One region of the Streptomyces sp. BBFR2 genome, then DNA from elsewhere that is predicted to be linked to it. Evidence: riboswitches for the same ligand, from Rfam matches in the RefSeq annotation. Region 1 holds a riboswitch; the other holds the start of a gene.
What was found. Region 1 has a riboswitch for glycine ahead of gcvP (aminomethyl-transferring glycine dehydrogenase). Riboswitches for the same ligand answer to the same signal wherever they lie in the genome.
Positions count from the first base shown of each region.

Region 2: linked by a shared signal. The riboswitch ahead of gcvT (glycine cleavage system aminomethyltransferase GcvT) and the one ahead of gcvP (aminomethyl-transferring glycine dehydrogenase) in region 1 are both predicted to bind glycine.

Region 1 covers NZ_CP172415.1:6,396,942-6,402,487, forward strand. The annotation lists gene ACGH2B_RS26360 (bifunctional nuclease family protein) at 1-147, shown strand, start outside; gene ACGH2B_RS26365 (MerR family transcriptional regulator) at 370-972, shown strand; gene ACGH2B_RS26370 (DNA polymerase IV) at 1,059-2,729, shown strand; gene ACGH2B_RS26375 (PRC-barrel domain-containing protein) at 2,756-3,187, opposite strand; glycine riboswitch at 3,251-3,347, shown strand; gene gcvP (aminomethyl-transferring glycine dehydrogenase) at 3,535-5,546, shown strand, end outside.
Region 2 covers NZ_CP172415.1:1,858,161-1,863,706, forward strand. The annotation lists gene ACGH2B_RS06670 (ABC transporter permease) at 1-492, opposite strand, end outside; gene ACGH2B_RS06675 (enhanced serine sensitivity protein SseB C-terminal domain-containing protein) at 896-1,678, opposite strand; gene ACGH2B_RS06680 (enhanced serine sensitivity protein SseB) at 1,737-2,543, opposite strand; gene ACGH2B_RS06685 (AAA family ATPase) at 2,809-3,738, opposite strand; glycine riboswitch at 4,017-4,111, shown strand; gene gcvT (glycine cleavage system aminomethyltransferase GcvT) at 4,257-5,384, shown strand; gene gcvH (glycine cleavage system protein GcvH) at 5,524-5,546, shown strand, end outside.

The sequences.
Region 1 (5,546 bases):
CGCACCGGTACGCCGATCTTCGGCACCGACGGTGTGCTGGACGATGCAGGTATCGCCATCCCGGACGAGCAGGAGGACGAGGTGGAGAAGTTCCGCGAGTTCCTCGATCAGATCTCGCCCGAGGACTTCGGCACCAACAGTCAGTGACAGCGGCCGGTGGCGGTGGCTCGCGGCGTTCCGCGAGAACCGGCCACCGGCTGACGCTTTTCGGTCAACCAGCCAGGTCTTCCCCGTCCAAGGTCGCGGGAAACCACTCGTGGGGTGATTATCACTCGGCGTGGCGAGCGCGGCGATCGTTGACGCACCCCGAGTGACTGCATACCGTCGATATGGCAGGTCCCGTCCGGGACGTGGAGGACGGAGGGCGGCGTGGCAATCACCGGCGACGGTACGGCGGAAGGGGCGCTGCCGCTCCCCTCGAACGTGACGGCGGACCGCACCCCGGTACAGGCCACCGCGGTCCCGGCGGAGCGGGGAACGGCGACCGTCGGCTACCGCGGTCCGACCGCGTGCGCGGCCGCGGGCATCACCTATCGGCAGCTCGACTACTGGGCCCGTACGGGGCTGGTCGAGCCGAGCGTCCGCCCGGCGTACGGCTCGGGCACCCAGCGGCTCTACAGCTTCCGGGATGTCGTCGTCCTGAAGATCGTCAAGCGGCTGCTGGACACCGGCGTGTCGCTCCAGAACATCCGCACCGCGGTGCAGCACCTGCGTTCCCGGCAGCCGGCCGATCTGACGCGTATGACGCTGATGAGCGACGGCGCGACGGTCTACGAGTGCACCTCTCCGGATCAGGTGGTCGATCTGCTGCAGGGCGGGCAGGGCGTCTTCGGCATCGCCATCGGTGTGGTGTGGCGGGACGTGGAGAGCGCGCTGTCCCAGTTGCACGGTGAGCGGGTGGACACGGGGGAGACCCTGGCGGGGCAGAACCCGCACGACGAGCTGGCCCGGCGGCGCAACCGCGCGGGCTGAGCCCCGGCCGTTCCCGGCGGTCCTTCGCCGGACGCTCCGGCCCTGCTCGGGGCCGATTGTCAGTGGTATGCGGCAGCATCGGTCGTGTGAGACGTGCGCCGACGATTCTGCATCTCGACATGGATGCGTTCTTCGCGGCCGCCGAGCAGGCGGCCAAGCCCAGCCTGCGCGGTAAGCCGGTGGTCGTGGGCGGGATCGGGCCGCGCGGCGTCGTCTCGACCGCGTCGTACGAGGCGCGGGTCTTCGGGGTGCGATCGGCGATGCCGACGGCCCAGGCCCGCCGGCTGTGCCCCAACGCGGCGTATCTCAGTCCGCGCTTCTCCGTCTACCGCCGGGTCAGCGACAGTGTGATGGAGCTGCTGCACGCGCTGTCGCCGCTGGTCGAGCCGTTGAGTCTGGACGAGGCGTTCGTCGATCTGGAGGCGGGCGGTGTCGCGGACGACTCCGGGTCGGCCCGCGCGGTCGGTGAGCGGCTGCGGCGCGACATCCGGGAGGTCACGGGGCTGACGGGTTCGGTGGGGCTGGCCGGGGCCAAGATGCTGGCCAAGATCGCGTCGGAGGCGGCCAAGCCTGACGGCTTGCGGATCATCGAGCCGGGTACCGAACGGGAGCTGCTGGGGCCGATGACCGTCCGTACCCTGCCGGGCGTCGGACCGGCGACGGCCGAGGCGTTGCGCCGGGCGGGGATCACGACCGTCGCGGAGACCGCCGAGGCGGGGGAGGCGGAGCTGGTGCGGCTGCTGGGCAGGGCGCACGGGACGGGGCTGTACGCGATGGCGCTGGGCCGGGACGACCGGCCGGTCGTCGCGGAGCGGGACGCGAAGTCGGTGTCGGTGGAGGACACCTTCGAGGTCGATCTCACCGACCGCACCCGGGTGCGCAACGAACTGGTGCGGCTGGCGGAGCGGTGTGTGGAGCGGTTGCGGGCCGCCGGCCGTTCCGGTCGTACGGTCGTGATCAAGGTGCGGAACTACGACTTCTCGACCCTGACGCGGTCGGAGACGCTGCGCGGGCCCACCGATGACCCCGCGGTGGTGCGGGAGGCGGCCGTCCGCCTGCTGGACCTGGTCGACACCACGGGCGGGGTGCGGCTGCTGGGCGTGGGCGTGAGCGGGCTGGCCGACTTCACCCAGGAGGATCTCTTCGCCCAGCTCGCCACGGAGCGGGAGGCCGTCGAAGCGGCGCAGCAGGCCCTGGAAGCGGCGGAGAGCGGGGCGGCGAGGGGCGAGGCGGAACCGCAGGAGGAGCGGCCGCGCCGCTGGCATCCCGGGCTGGACGTCGTCCATGACGACTACGGCGCGGGGTGGGTGCAAGGCAGCGGGGTGGGGCGGGTGACGGTGCGGTTCGAGCAGCCGTGGTCGGCGCCGGGGCGGGTGAAGACCTTCGCCGTGGACGATCCGGCGCTACGGCCCGGGGAGCCGCTGCCGCTGGTGGGCGGCGCGCCGACGCCGGACCCGGGGCGGGGCGGGACGGGCGCGGGAGCGGTGCCGGTCAGGAGCGGAGGAGGCGGGCCGGAGGGAATGTCCGGCCGCTCGATATCCGGTCGGCCGGTGCTAGGGCCGGAGCCGGAGCTAGTGTCCGAGCCCGAGCCGAAGCTAGTGCCGGAGCCAGCGGCAGAGCCGAAGCCCGAGCTGGAGCTGGAGCCAGCACCAGCGGCAGAGGCGGAGGCGGAGTCGGAGTGGGCGGCAGAGCCGGAGCCGGAGTCGGCGCCAGGGTCTGCACCAGCGCCCGGGGATCGAGGCTCGGATCGTCGGTGAGCGGGCCGGTCGTCCGCTCCCGTGGGTCAGTCGTCCGCTCCCGCGATGTTGCCGAAGTTCTTGTCGGCGGGGGGCCGCTCGATGTCCGCGGGGGAGGTGATGTCCAGTCGGTAGTGGTGGTAAAGCTGGAGTTCCTGCTCGGGGGAGAGGTGGCGGCCGACGCCGAAGTCCGGGGCGCCCTTGATCAGCTTGCGGTCGTAAGGGATGTGCAGGGCGTCGTCGACCAGGCGGCTCGGCTCCAGGGGGACGAAGGCGTCGCGGCTGAAAAGTCCGGTGCGCACTGCCGCCCATTCGGGTTCGCCGGTGGCGTCGTCGAGGTAGACCTCGTCCACGGTGCCGATCTTGGCGCCTTGGCGGTCGTATGCCTTGCGGCCGATCAGGCTCCGCGGGTCGATATCGGTTTGCACGGCCCCTCCAACTGGTCGCAACTGCCTGGTCACACCTACCAAACGGCACATTTCCCATGTCGGCCACTCGAAGGATCCCCCGGATGACGCGCTGGTAGGCTGGCAAATGGCCGCTGACCCCGTGCGGGAGAGTCCACGTCGTTCGCGGCGCGGACGCCGAAGGAGCAAATCCTCCCCGGAAACTCTCAGGCACACGTACCGCTCGGACGAGGTCACTCTGGAAAGCAGGGCGGGCCACGGACGACGCAGCGCCGGAACCCCTCCTCACCGACGGTGAAAGCCGGGCCGCGGTCGCGGGCCGGTGAAGCTCTCAGGTTGAGATGACAGAGGGGGAGGCCGTCCGGGCACCAGCGCCGTGGTGCCCCTCGTAGGTCGTTGAGACCAGGAGGCCCCCGCAGATGACCACCAATCGCATCCCCCTGACCGAGCTGGAGCGCGGTACGCCCTTCGAGCACCGGCATATCGGTCCGGACCACGAGGCGCAGGCGAAGATGCTCGCGCAGGTCGGATTCGGTTCGCTGGACGAGCTGACCGCCACCGCGGTGCCCGACGTGATCAAGAGCGCTGAGGCGCTGGGGCTGCCGCAGGGCCGTTCGGAGGCGGAGGTCCTCGCCGAGCTGCGCGGACTCGCCCAGCGCAACCAGGTCCTGTCCTCGATGATCGGCCTCGGCTACCACGGCACGTTCACCCCGCCGGTGATCCTGCGCAACGTCATGGAGAACCCCGCCTGGTACACGGCGTACACCCCCTACCAGCCGGAGATCTCGCAGGGGCGGCTGGAGGCGCTGCTGAACTTCCAGACGATGGTCGCCGACCTCACCGGCCTGCCGACCTCCGGCGCGTCGCTCCTGGACGAGGGCACCGCCGCCGCCGAGGCCATGGCGCTCTCCCGGCGGGTCGGCAAGGTCAAGCAGGGCGTCTTCCTCGTCGACGCCGACTGCCTGCCGCAGACCGTCGCCGTCATCCGGACGCGCGCCGAACCCACCGGCGTCGAGGTCGTCGTCGCCGACCTGAGTGACGGCATCCCCGCCGAGATCGCCGAGCGGGGCGTCTTCGGTGTGCTGCTGCAGTACCCGGGGGCGTCCGGCGCGGTCCGCGACCCCCGTGCCGTCATCGCGCAGGCCCAGGAGCTGGGCGCGGTCGTCACCGTCGCCGCCGACCTGCTGGCCCTGACCCTCCTCACCTCTCCGGGCGAGCTGGGCGCCGACATCGCGGTGGGCACCACCCAGCGTTTCGGTGTGCCGATGGGCTTCGGCGGTCCGCACGCCGGCTTCATGGCCGTACGGGAGAAGTTCGCCCGGAGCCTGCCCGGCCGCCTGGTGGGCGTCTCCGTCGACGCCGACGGGACCAAGGCGTACCGCCTCGCCCTGCAGACCCGTGAGCAGCACATCCGCCGTGAGAAGGCGACCAGCAACATCTGTACCGCGCAGGTGCTGCTCGCCGTCATGGCCGGGATGTACGCGGTCTACCACGGCCCGGACGGGCTGGCCGCCATCGCCCGCCGCACCCACCGCTACGCCACGGTCCTCGCCGAGGGGCTGAAGGCCGGTGGCGTGGAGCTGGTGCACGGCGCGTACTTCGACACCCTCACCGCCCGGGTGCCGGGACGGGCCGCCGACGTCGTCGCGGCTGCCCGGGAGGCCGGTGTCAACCTCCGCCTGACCGACGCGGACCACGTCGGCATCGCCTGTGACGAGACCACCGGCCGGACGCAGCTCGCCGCCGTCTGGCGCGCTTTCGGCGTCTGCGGTGACGTCGAGCAACTGGACGCGGCGGCCGCCGACGCGCTGCCCGAGAGCCTGCTGCGTACCGACGGCTACCTCACCCATCCCGTCTTCCACCAGCACCGTTCCGAGACCGCGATGCTGCGCTACCTGCGCCGGCTGTCCGACAAGGACTACGCGCTCGACCGCGGCATGATCCCGCTCGGCTCCTGCACGATGAAGCTGAACGCGACGACGGAGATGGAGCCGGTCACCTGGCCGGAGTTCGGGCAACTGCACCCCTTCGCCCCCGCCGAGCAGGCGCAGGGCTACCTCACCCTCATCCAGGAGCTGGAGGAGCGGCTGGCCGCCGTCACCGGCTACGACAAGGTCTCCATCCAGCCGAACGCCGGCTCCCAGGGTGAGCTGGCCGGTCTGCTGGCGGTGCGCGCGTACCACCGCGCCAACGGTGACGAGCAGCGCACCGTCTGCCTCATCCCGTCCTCGGCGCACGGCACCAACGCCGCGAGCGCCGTGATGGCCGGGATGAAGGTCGTCGTCGTCAAGACCGGTGAGGACGGCGAGGTCGACACCGACGACCTCCGCGCCAAGATCGACAAGCACCGCGACGAGCTGGCCGTCCTGATGGTCACCTACCCGTCGACGCACGGCGTCTTCGAGGAGCACATCACCGAGATCTGCGCCGC
Region 2 (5,546 bases), 4.5 Mb from region 1:
GAAGACATCCATCAGCCGGCTGATCACCGCGTCGACGCGTCCGCGGTAGAAGCCGGCGACCACTCCCATGACCGTGCCGATCGCCACCGACAGCAAGGTGGCGCCGAAGGCGACGATCAGCGAGACCCAGGAACCCTCCAGCACCCGGGCGAGCAGGTCACGGCCGAACTTCGGGTCCACGCCCAGCGGGTGGTCGCCGCTCATACCGCCCAGGTCGCCCTTGGGGAGCGTGGTGTTGGGGTCGATCAGCGACTGGTGGGGGCTGTCGGGGTCGAGACCGAGCAGCGCCTGGAGCGGGCGGGAGAGCGCGGCGACGGCGATGAGCAGGATGACAACGATGGCACCGGCCACCGCGACCTTGTCGCGCCGGAAGCGCAGCAGCGCGATGCGGCCGAGCGAGCGGCCTTCGATCCGCTTGCCCGCCACGCCCTTCAGCACCGCTTCCGGCTGCGCCTGGGCAGCCGCGCCGGTGGTCTCGATCGGTGCGGTCACAGTGCCTTTGACCCCTCTCGGCCGACGCTGCGGCCTCATGCCCCGCCGCGCTCGCGGCCTGGTTCCCATCGCCGCCGCACGACGCGCACGGGTGCCATGGAAGTTCGCACCGTGAAACATCGCGGCGTCACATGACAGGTGTCCGGATGGTGTTCGTACACAGGGCCGATGCCCTGCTGCCGGAGTCTTCATCCGATTCGCGATCACTCACCAGCCCCCAAGGTGAATGGATGCGCAACTGTGATCTGGTCCACAAGTCTCCGCTATACGGACGCAAGGGACGTCTGAACGGAGAATTCCGTGGCGAGAAAAGGCCCGTCAACGCGCGGGCGAAAAGGACATATTCGAGACACCGCGTCCTGGACGGTGCGGCTCCGGGGCCCGGGAAAGGCCCGCCGCCGGATCAGTAGGGGCGCGGGTAGCCGTACCCGGTGGGCGGCTGCGCCGGGGCGCCGTAGCCCTCGCGGTCGAAGAAGGGGCGCGTACAGGCCCGCATCCACATGCCGACCGGGTCGTACTCGTCGTTCATCGCGACGGTCGAGACCGGCAGCCCGTCGGGGACCGCGCCCATCGACTGCTGGACCATCAACCGGGCCGCGTCCACGCCCTGTTGGCCCGCGTCGTAGAGGTCGAGGCCGAGGGCGAGGTAGGGCGCGCCGAGGGCGGGCTGCACCCAGGCGCGGCGCAACGACCGGACGGCGGGCGTGCGGTGGGCGTTCTGGGTGAGCAGGCCGTAGAACTGCGGGAGGTCGATGACCGGTTCGGTGATGCGCAGCGGTCCGGCGGGCAGCCGGTCGAGGCCGCCGGCGATACGGCGCAGATCCAGCCAGGGGATGCCGACGCCGCCGCCGGGGGCGTGCGGATTCAGCCACAGGCCCCAGCGGTCGGGGAAGAGGGCGGAGGCGATCTCGACACCGGTGACCAACTCGTGGTCGCGGTTCCATCCGGAGGCGGCCAGCTCGGGCGCGGAGGTGACGCAGGGCGCGTAGCCCAGGCCGTCGACCTCCATGTTTCCGTACTGCGCGTCGGGCATCCCGGCGCGGCCGTGCCAGAGCAGCATCCAGACCTGACCGGCGGCGAGCGCGTGCAGCAGCGCCTCGTAGGCGTCGTAGCGGCCGGGTGCGATCTGTCCCAGCATCTGCTCGACCCGGCCTGCCGCCGCTCCCTGATGCGCACCCGCGCTCACGTGGTCCGTCCCTTCTCCGGCGGCCGCGTGGGGTACGCCCGCCCGTCGTCCGTCCAGCTTACGAGTGGTCCCGGGAGTAGAAGGGCCGTACGCGCGCCGTCATCCAGTCGGCGACCGGGTCGCCCTGGGCGACGTCCAGCAGCACCAACTGGACGGGCCAGGCCACCGGCACCGTGCCGAGCGCGCGCCCCAGGGCCGCGAGGACCGTCTCGCGGGTGGCGTCGTCGTAGGGGTTGGCGAGGGTGGCGTCGATCTCGACCCCGACGAAGAGCGCGGGCGTGTCGCCCTCCACACTTGCCAGGGCACGCCGGGCAGTCAGGACAATTCCGGCACCGGAGAACTCCAGCCCGGCGGCCGCGAGGAAGTCCACCGGCTCCTCCTGCCAGTCCGGCTCGAAGAGCCGCACCCGGCCGCCGGTCGGCGCGGGCACCCCGGCCCCCGCCTCCCGGCACAGCTCGGCCACCGCGGGCGCGGGCAGCGCGGTGCCGACCGTGCCGCCGGGGTTGACGGCGATACCGAGCAGCGGCGGCAGCCCCCGGGCGAACTCCTTCGCCGGGGCGACGGTGAAGGACATGTGGGCGCCGACGGTCCGCAGGAACTCCTGCTCGGAGCTGAACACCGGGACGTACGCGACGTCGTCGATCTCGACGGTGGGCAGGTCCAGGCCCCGGCCGCCGGGGCCCGCGGCGTCCGGGCCGCCGCCGTTGGGCAGCGGCACCCACACCCGGCTGCGGCCCAGCACCTCCACGATCCGGCCGCCCGCGCCGGGGTGGCCGACCGAGGCCGCGAGGACCTCCTCCAACTCGTTGGCGGGCCACGCCGGCCGCGGTATTCCCTGCTCGATCCCCTGCTCGGGAAAGTCCATGTCCATCCATCCGCTTCCGTACCGCGCGCTCTGGCCGATGAGCTTAGGGGGTGTCCTGCGGGTCCTCGCGGGGCCGTGGCGAGCGGCAGCGCGCCTCGCCGCGGCGCCGTCCCGCCCGCGGGCTCCTGCCCGCGGAAGGCTCCGCCCCGCGGCGCGCACCACCGGCCGCCATGACCCACGAAGACCGACAGGACAACCCCCAGGCCCTGTCGCCGCCCTCCGGTGGCCGCCCGGAAAGGGGCGGACGGAGGGTGACGACCGAACCCTAGACGAGTGGCGGCGCCGCCGCGTCCGCCGCCCGGGGCGCGGGCCCGCCGCCGCCGAACCGGAGCGTACGCAGCCGGTCCGCCGCGGCCCGGTCCAGCAGGACGGCCGAGGCGAACCCCCGGGGCGGGCGCCCCGCCGCGGCGTCCCGGATCAGCCGCCGGGCGGCCGTACGGTGCCGGGCGAAGGCGTAGCCGGACACCCCGCGCCCGCGCGAGCGCTGGCCGCGCCGTGCCACCTCGGGCGGGACGTCGAGCAACAGCAGGTGCGGGCGGCGCCCGCCGCGCCGCGCCGCGCGGGCGATCCAGCGGCGCACCCAGGTCTGCGTCCCGCAGTCGTGCACCACCGCACTCCGGCCCGAGCGCAGCACCCGGCGCAGCCCGAGGTAGTGCGCCACCCGGACGAGTGGCCGGTAGAGGGCGTACGGCACCCGGCGCAGCCGGCCGCGCTCCCAGCGCTCGCGGACGTCCTGGGAGTCGACGCGGTGGACGGGGTCGCCCCCGCCGTCGGCCGCGGGGACGACGCGGTGCATCAGGGTGCTCTTGCCGCTGCCGGGCAGCCCGGAGACGACGATCAGGGCGCCCGCGGCGAAGCGGAGTTCGGCCGGGAGCCCGGCGGCGGGGCGTCCCCGCAGGTCGGTGACGGCGGGGGCGGCGTCCGGAGCCGGGGCGGTCCCCGGGTACGCGTCCGGGGCGGTGTCCGGCCGTGCCTCGCGGGGCGGCGCGTCCGGGGCGGCAACCGGGCCCGCGTCCGGGCGCGGCCCGCGGCGCGCCTCCGGTGCCGGACGGGTCTCCGGCGGACAGGTCTCCGGTGCCGGACGGGTCTCCGGTGCCGCCCTCGGCGGCCGGGCGCCGCGAGGTCCGGGGACGGGCCGGGGCGGCGCGGTGCCCCCGGTCGCCGGTACGGCCGTGCGCGCGGCTTCGCTCTGCACCGTGATCGCCCCTTCCCCCTCGGCGGGGCCGGGCGGCGGCCCCGTCCCCTCCCGCACAGTGTCAAGGAAAGGTAATGCCCTTCAAGACGCGGGGTGTTCCGGTGCCGCGCCGCGGGCGGTGCGCGGTCCCGGGCGGCGCCGTGCGGAAGCGTTCCGTCCGGGCCGCCGGGCGGGTTCCGGGCCGGGGCTCCTACGTGCGGCGTTCCCGTGCGATGATGTCGGCGCCCCGTGCACTCAAGGCGTCGCGCCGTGCACGGTCAAACTCCATACCGGCCGCTTGAATCCGCGCGGGAGAGTCCCCGGCCGCGCGCCGGGGCGCCGAAGGAGCAAGTCCTCCCTTGAATCTCTCAGGCCCCTATACCGCGCGGGCGAGGCAGATCTGAAAAGCGAGCCGCGGCCCGTACGGGAGCGGTTCCACCCAAGGTGCAAACCGGCCCGTTCGCGGGATTCCGGTGAACCTCTCAGGTTCCGATGACAGATGGGGAGACATGTCCTCTCACCCTGTCCGGGAGCCCACCATGACCGATGCCCCCCGCCGCACCGCGCTCGACGCCGTCCACCGCGCGCTGGGCGCGACCATGACCGACTTCGCCGGCTGGGACATGCCGCTGCGCTACGCCAGCGAGCGCGACGAGCACCTCGCCGTCCGCACCCGCGCCGGTCTCTTCGACCTCTCCCACATGGGCGAGATCACCGTCACCGGCCCGCAGGCGGCCGACCTCCTCGACCACGCGCTGGTCGGCAACATCGGCTCCGTGAAGCCGGGCCGCGCCCGCTACACCATGATCTGCCAGGAGGACGGCGGCATCCTCGACGACCTGATCGTCTACCGCCTGGGCGAGACGGAGTACATGGTCGTCGCCAACGCCTCCAACGCGCAGACCGTCCTGGACGCGCTGACCGCCCGGGCCGGCGGTTTCGACGCCGCGATCCGCGACGACCGCGACGCGTACGCGCTGCTGGCCGTGCAGGGCCCCGAGTCCCCCGGCATCCTCAAGGCCGTCACCGACGCCGACCTCGACGGGCTGAAGTACTACGCCGGGCTGCCCGGCACGGTCGCCGGGGTCTCTGCGCTCATCGCGCGCACCGGCTACACCGGCGAGGACGGCTTCGAGCTGTTCGTCCGGCCCGAGGACGCGGCCGCGCTCTGGGAGGCTCTGCTGGCGGCGGGCAAGGACGCCGGGCTGGTCCCATGCGGGCTGTCCTGCCGCGACACGCTGCGCCTGGAGGCGGGCATGCCGCTCTACGGCCACGAGCTGACGACGGCGACCACACCGTTCGACGCGGGTCTGGGCCGGGTCGTGAAGTTCGAGAAGACATCCAACGGCGGCGCCTTCGTCGGTCGCGCCGCGCTGGAGGCGGCCGCCGCGCGCGCCGAGGAGCAGCCGCCGCGCAAGCTCGTCGGTCTGATCGCCGAGGGCCGCCGGGTGCCGCGGGCGGGCTACCCGGTGGTGGACGCCGAGGGCACCGTCATCGGTGAGGTGACCTCCGGCGCGCCGTCGCCGACCCTGGGCAAGCCGGTCGCGATGGCGTACGTCGACGCCGCGCACGCCGCCCCGGGCACCGCGGGCGTCAAGGTCGACATCCGTGGCAGCCACGAGCCGTACGAGGTCGTCGCGCTGCCCTTCTACAAGCGGGAGAAGTAGCCCGTAACGGGACACATCGCCGCCCGGATCCGCCGTACGGGGCCGCCGGGCCGGTCCGGCGCGGCCGGGCCGCCGCCGCTGTGTCTCACTGTGCAGACCCCTTTCACCACCACACCCTCGCGTACAGGAGAATCGACCCATGAGCAACCCCCAGCAGCTGCG